DNA from 3 places in the Peribacillus sp. NPDC058075 genome. Region 3 is predicted to be linked to each of the others. Evidence: riboswitches for the same ligand, from Rfam matches in the RefSeq annotation. Region 3 holds a riboswitch; each other region holds the start of a gene.
The links. Region 3 has a riboswitch for preQ1 ahead of ACFVS1_RS02350 (VUT family protein). Riboswitches for the same ligand answer to the same signal wherever they lie in the genome.

Region 1 (2,265 bases), on a different contig from region 3:
CTTCTATCAAATGCTCTCCGTTATCCCCGCGCAGCTGCTGTTCCGCAGCTTCAATCAATAAATCCGTCACCTTTATATCATCGGAATTGCGTTTCCCTGGAGCCGAAACGACTACAATCTTTCTCTCTGGATCAGAAACCACAATTTCGAATACCTTCCTCAACTGTTCACCTGACGCAAGTGAACTTCCACCAAACTTTGCAACTTTCATCTCGACATCCCCTATTTTCGTAAATATTCTGTCAAAATCAACTCTCCCTATTATTACGCTTTTTCTCGAAACAATCAAGTGGAAATTCCATTATAGGAGGACATTTGTATTTTTAAAAAGGACAAATCATCAGGACAACTGATCAAGAATGGCTAAAACAAAGAAAAAGACAACGGGCATATGCCCATTGTCTCTCCCATTCTTTAGCGATTATCCACAGTTTCCGGGTATAAGTCATGGTTCATCAAGCGGTAATCCGCCATTTCCTCATACTTCGTACCTGGTTTCCCATAATTCGTGTAAGGGTCGATGGAAATTCCGCCCCTAGGTGTAAACTTGCCCCAGACTTCAATATATTTAGGATCCATCAATTCGATTAAATCATTCATGATGATGTTCATGCAGTCTTCATGGAAATCACCGTGATTGCGGAAGCTGAATAAATAAAGTTTCAAAGACTTGCTCTCCACCATTTTCACACTGGGAATATAGCTGATGTAAATGGTAGCAAAGTCCGGCTGGCCCGTTATCGGACATAAGCTAGTGAATTCCGGGCAATTGAATTTGACGAAATAATCCCGGTTCGGATGCTTGTTATCGAATGACTCAAGGATTTCAGGCGCATAGTCAAATGTATATTTTGTTCCTTGATTCCCAAGCAGTGTGATATCTTTTTTTAATTCTTCTTCTTTTCTTCCAGACATGAAAAGTCCTCCTAATCCCACGTTTCAGGGAGATTCATAAAATGGGCCTCTATATAACAAAAACCATATCTCCTCAAAGATATGGTTGATTCGCGAAAAATATCAAAGCCATAGTTTTTTTAAGAGGGTGATGCTATGAACCTCTCCCGTTTATCGGGAAATATTTTATAATTGTCTTAGTAAATATAAAAAAAAATAGTCAATCTGTCAATGCAACTCTCTTAAAATTGGGTTTGATTCGTTTATATTTTCAGTTTAAAATGGAAAAAGCGGTTCAACCTATTAGAAAGAAGAGAATATACACATGTGGATTTTTGCAGCACTCATCACCAGCTTATGTTTCGGAATCAATAACAGCATTTTCAAATGGAGCAGCGGAAAAGGCTATTCCAAGATACATATCCAATTTTTCTTTTATTTTTCAGCTTTTATTTTGTCCATTGTTTATGGAGTATTTATGGATGGTTTGCAACTGAACTGGCTGTCCATCTTGCTTGGTGCAGCAATTGGCGTACTGAACGCTAATGGTAACATCCAGATGGCAAGCGCCTTTGAAAAAGGGCCGGCAAGCTTGACATCACCATTAATCGCAGCGAATGCAATATTCCCCATACTCTGTGCAGCTTTAATTTTTCACGAACATATTTCTTCCTTGCAGTGGAGTGGAATAGTCTGCATGTTTCTCGCTACATTAGTCATCCAGTATACACCTAACGCCAAAGGTAACCATCAATATATCCCTTGGATCATGCACACATTATTCTCCATCTTATCATTTGGTGTGCTCGGAATTCTAATGACGACATCAACACGTCTTCATTTAAACTCCCTTGATATCTTAGTATCGATGTACGGAGGCGGAATGCTTTATCTTCTTTCGGCTCTGGCCTTTAAAAAAGAAAAAATCAAGCTAAAGGAAGTCAAAATCGGTTCCTTAGTAGGTTTTTTAAGCATGATAGGCTATGGATGTTATTTCTTTGCATTAAACACCGGAATCGCAAGCATCATTTTTCCTGTCGTCAGCCTGAACTGTTTAGTTGTCGTATTCGCTGGATGTTATTTATTCAAGGAAAAACTAAAAACCTATCAAATTGCCGGTGTTCTTGCAGCATTAATCGGTATTATTTTAACCAAAATATGAATATAGTTCGTTTACAAAAATCAACCTGGCTGTCATGTGTACAAGCCAGGTCGTTTTTTATTTAACCGGGAAATGCGGTAGTTTTAAAAAAAATGTTGACACATCCATAAAAATAACAGATAATTTTGAATATTAATTCTTTAGGTTTTACAGCTTTTGAAATGTTTGAAAAATCCTCTGCCACGGGTATTAAAGAAATAGGTACAACC
Region 2 (2,265 bases), on a different contig from region 3:
AAAGTATATAAGGTTGCCAAGCGCCGTCGCTAATAAAAAATCCTTGTACGTGACAGTGCTGACGCCAGCTGCCAAGTTAATTAAGCTTGTTGGGATAAGCGGGAAAATCCTGCCTGTAAAAACGTACATGAAGCCATGCTCCACAACGGTTTCTTGCCACTTTTCGCCAATCTTCTTTAAGAGAAGCTCCTGAAACCAGTTTCTTGCTGCATAAAAAATGAATCCTGAGGCAACAACACTTGTAAACCAACTCCATAGATAGCCATATATGAATCCGAATATCGTGACATTGATAGTCAGGAGTAAAATTAAGGGGATGATTGTAAAAGAATTTTGTACAAACATCAATACGAATGTCACAATAAATGTAAGCAAAAGGTTTTCCTTCAATATGCTAATAACAGAATCCAGGTCACTTTTCCAAACCAAAGTGAACAGATCTGCATTAGAGTATATAAATATTGCAATTACAAGCAGACCGATTATGGTCAGGACTTTTTTCAAAGGGCCACCACCATTCTTGCTAATAGTTTATCATTTTCGAGTTCATTGGTGAAAAAAAAGAGCTGCCGCATCATGCAGACAGCTCTTTTCCATTATAGTGGCTTAAAGGTTCGAAGATTCCTTTTAAAGCCACTTTTCAAACTGAATTCTTTTGTTCATTCCATAAATGATTGGAGCTCCAATCAGGAGGACAACGAACTCACCGACAGCCGTGGTCATCCAGCTTAGCCAGAATGGCAAGCCAAAGGCAAGGTTCAGTTCAATTGCAATTAAGAACATTGTGAACGTGAAAAAGATAATCGTGGCGATCATCCGTCCTTTAATGCCTTTTATGAAACGAGAAACATAAATGACAAGCAATAAGGCAAGCAGGGATTGCCCCACTCCAAAAATCAAATCATATGGCACCATCGGTGAAAAGAGAAGATTCGATATGAAGACTCCGCCAACGATACCGTAGATATACTTTTTATTGAATACAATCAGATGATTCAGCATTTCCGGTACTCGGAATTGGAACATCTCAAAAGCTATTGGTTTAAACACCAATGAGACCGCCACATACAAGGCAGCCAATAACCCGTTTATCACGAGTGTACGAACATTCATTTTACTCTCTCCCTAGTTTTTTATCGTGGGATGGTTACGAACCACGTGTAGGCGTTTACCCAATGTTTAATAGTATCGCATGTACGCTTGTTTCGTCAATTTGTAAAGAATGGTTTTAATTTATAAGTTTCCAAGCAGGAGAAGTAGCACAATGGGATTTTGATTTATTGCAATGAAGGATGATATTATTTCAATATGTATGTCAAAGGAGTGAGTATAATATGTCGATCGAGAGTGTCAAAAGCCATTTTAAACAATGGAATCGGGAAGGCGACGTAAAGGAGTTCGAAACATCGAGTGCTACGGTGATTGAGGCAGCGGAAACCATCGGTGTTATACCAGCGAGGATTGCTAAGACTCTTTCCTTTAAAGGGGAAGGTGAACACGCGATTTTGGTAGTTGCCGCAGGGGACGCCAAAGTGGATAATAAGAAATTTCGTCAGACATTCGGCTTCAAGGCACGAATGCTTGCGCCTGAAGAAGTGCTTGCACAGACAGGCCATGCAATCGGGGGAGTTTGCCCGTTTGGTCTGGCAAACGATTTAGCTGTTTTTCTAGATGTATCGATGAAGCGCTTCGAGTCATTGTTCCCGGCTTGCGGAAGTGCGAACTCTGCAATAGAACTTACACTCGCTGAATTGTTTGAATATTCAGGTGCGAAGGATTGGGTGGATGTTTGTAAGGGCTGGGAAGAAAGGGGGAATGAGGAAACGGCAGTAGGCAATGCAGTTGATGGCATTTGATTAATGGGTGCCAAAAAATTAGATCCACATGATTGGGATTGAGTCCACTGCAGTGGACTTTATTTGTGGGGGCCGCATGCATTTCTATGATTAAAGCGGAAAAAGGGCAGAAAGTGTTCCTGAGCGGAGGTTGAAAGATGTTAAATGGAAGCGAAAGAAAAAGCAATAGTAGCTATCTTAGTCTTAAAACACTTTATGAAGAAAATATAACGGTTAAGAGCATTGCCCAGGAGCTTGAGTTTTGCCATAAAAATGATCTGGCACTGGATATTCAGAAAGCATTGGAAAAAAAGAATTTTGATATATTGGCAGTCCAAGATCAAGGGGAAATCATCGGTTATATCGAAAGACAAGAACTAGGTGAAGGAACTATTTCTGAATATTTGAAAAACTTTTCACCAAGGGAAAT
Region 3 (2,265 bases):
TATTATCCAACGTTTTTAGTGTAATGGTAACAATCGTTTCTTGATTATTTCCACCCCACGCAAACACGATTTTCCTATTTTCCTCGACTTCCACTACATTAATAACCACCTCAGCATCGTATTCGTTGTATCTCAATGTAAGTGTCCTGCCTTGTTCCCATCTTTCTGAACTGGATGAGAACCAGAAATTCCCGATTTTTTCAGGATTCACTATGGCTTCAAACACTTCATTAGCTGGCTTGATTATCTTAAATTTCGTAATTATTTGGGTATCCATACTTCCACTCTCTTTCGATTTGTTTTTATTGTTTTCCACTTTCCCAATCTACTGATATGGGCGGCAGGGTCCGTCCAGTTTCAAGCAAGCTCTTCAGGTTACTCAGAATAGCTGGCCATCCATTATTCAAGCCTTCAAAGGTATTGTCATCATATACGACATCTGTCTCCAAAAGCTCCTCGTGCCTAACGGTTAACTTTACAACTGAATCATCCATTTTCTGTAATTCAAAAGTGACCCGGGTAGGCTGCTCGCGAGGTGTTTCGTCTCCTGCCATGTTCCATGTAAACGAGAGCAGGTGCAGCGGCTCACACTTAAGTACATACCCGTGATCAGTAATCCGCCCATCTTCGAGTAAATATTTTACGCTTGATCCTTCTTGCCAGTCAGACTGTACATGCAATCCAAAGTGGTATTTCTTCGTGACTTCACCACTCGTCAAGGCTTCCCAAAGCTTCTCTGGTGTGGTTGCGATATAAATAGGATAAACAAACGTAGTTTTTTTCATCATTCTTTTTCCTCCTCGCGTTTATTCCTCATATCAAGTTCGCAGCATATCTCTACCAATGATTGTCCGCTTTTCATATACGACCGGTCAAGCAGTTTTCTACGACAGAAATCGGCAAAGTCATTGCATTGAAGAAGATTTGAAGTGCATTACTAATATCAAACGAATATACGCGGATACATATTAAAATTGACCATATGGAAACTTCTTGATTTCCAATCGTTTTCAAGCTACGATAAATAAGGAAAATGATAATCCGCTCGGGCGGAAGAGGTTCTAGCTACCCTCTCAAAAAAACTAAGGAGAACAGTGCTCTTTCTTAGGGTGCTGTTTTTTCTGTATAAGGAGAATTAAGAAATGTTAAGAATTTTATTGTATTTAGTATCCATCATCACGGCGAATGTGGTTACAGCAGCTTTTGCGCCATTACATTTTGGCATGTTCATCATTCCGATGGGTACTTTGCTCATCGGGGGAACCTTCATCTTTCGAGATCTGGTCCAGAATAAATTCGGCCGCACGAAGACCTATATATGTATCGTCACTGCACTTATTCTATCTGCGTGTGTATCATTTTTATTAGGAGATACGTTATTGATTGTATTTGCTTCCGCATTATCGTTCGTGGTCGCAGAAACAGCGGACACGGAAATCTATACCCGCTTAAAGCTCCCGATGAGTTGGAGGGTGTTTTATAGCGGAATCGTTGGAGGGTTTTTCGATTCGGTAATATTTGTCGTAATTGGTCTAAGTCCATTGGGTGCCAATATATTACCATGGGAAGCAGTACCCGCTGCGGTCATCGGCCAAATCATCGTGAAAACCATCATTCAGTCAATAGGTGCCGTACTTTTGGGACGAATCAATGTAGAACTGGAGAAACGAGTAGTCTCCAGTTAAATGGCAGGAGGGATGCACTACATGGATGGAACAAAAAAAGAAAAAGATAAATGCTATTGTCTCGAGGCGTTTCGTGAAAAATACGGCCCGCATGTTCAAGGGGAATGTATGAAGCTCTCCTGCGCCAATTATCGTAAGCATAAAGGAATAGACAAAAAAGGACCAAATTAGGTCCTTTTTTTTGCGTAAACGGAGTAACTCACTAGAAAACGAGCAAACTCATGTGTGCAATGCAAACTCACTAGTAAACGGTGCGAAATCATGAATGCAGCATGAATTCACGAGTAAATTGCCTAAACTCACGAGTAAAAGTGCAAAACTCACGAGTAAAACAGCAAAATTCACGAGTAAAACAGCAAAATTCACGAGTAAAAGTACGAAATTCACGAGTAAACGGTGCGAAATCATGAATGCCGCACAAACTCACGAGTAAACATAAAAAAAAGCTTCCTGCACCGTTTATTAAATGGGGCTAGGAAGCTTTGTATTTTGTTTAGAAGTGCTCTGTGCTTTTCCGAACTAGTTTTTCGAGGGTGAAAAAGCATTCTCGTTTCCGCTCAAGTTCGGTTTGTCCATTTTC

Region 1: another riboswitch for preQ1. It lies ahead of queF (preQ(1) synthase); the one in region 3 lies ahead of ACFVS1_RS02350 (VUT family protein).
Region 2: another riboswitch for preQ1. It lies ahead of ACFVS1_RS22300 (QueT transporter family protein); the one in region 3 lies ahead of ACFVS1_RS02350 (VUT family protein).

What each region holds. Positions count from the first base shown of each region.
Region 1 covers NZ_JBHVSL010000003.1:248,262-250,526, forward strand. The annotation lists gene ACFVS1_RS21935 (aspartate kinase) at 1-211, opposite strand, end outside; gene queF (preQ(1) synthase) at 415-915, opposite strand; PreQ1 riboswitch class I at 1,020-1,065, opposite strand; gene ACFVS1_RS21945 (EamA family transporter) at 1,220-2,056, shown strand; gene ACFVS1_RS21950 (BA3454 family stress response protein) at 2,182-2,265, shown strand, end outside.
Region 2 covers NZ_JBHVSL010000003.1:317,254-319,518, reverse strand. The annotation lists gene ACFVS1_RS22305 (TVP38/TMEM64 family protein) at 1-504, opposite strand, end outside; gene ACFVS1_RS22300 (QueT transporter family protein) at 628-1,113, opposite strand; PreQ1 riboswitch class I at 1,120-1,164, opposite strand; gene ACFVS1_RS22295 (YbaK/EbsC family protein) at 1,335-1,856, shown strand; gene ACFVS1_RS22290 (hypothetical protein) at 1,994-2,265, shown strand, end outside.
Region 3 covers NZ_JBHVSL010000001.1:456,231-458,495, forward strand. The annotation lists gene ACFVS1_RS02340 (SRPBCC domain-containing protein) at 1-277, opposite strand, end outside; gene ACFVS1_RS02345 (SRPBCC family protein) at 303-788, opposite strand; PreQ1 riboswitch class I at 1,050-1,092, shown strand; gene ACFVS1_RS02350 (VUT family protein) at 1,143-1,685, shown strand; gene ACFVS1_RS02355 (hypothetical protein) at 1,707-1,856, shown strand; gene ACFVS1_RS02360 (hypothetical protein) at 1,905-2,093, opposite strand; gene ACFVS1_RS02365 (PadR family transcriptional regulator) at 2,179-2,265, opposite strand, start outside.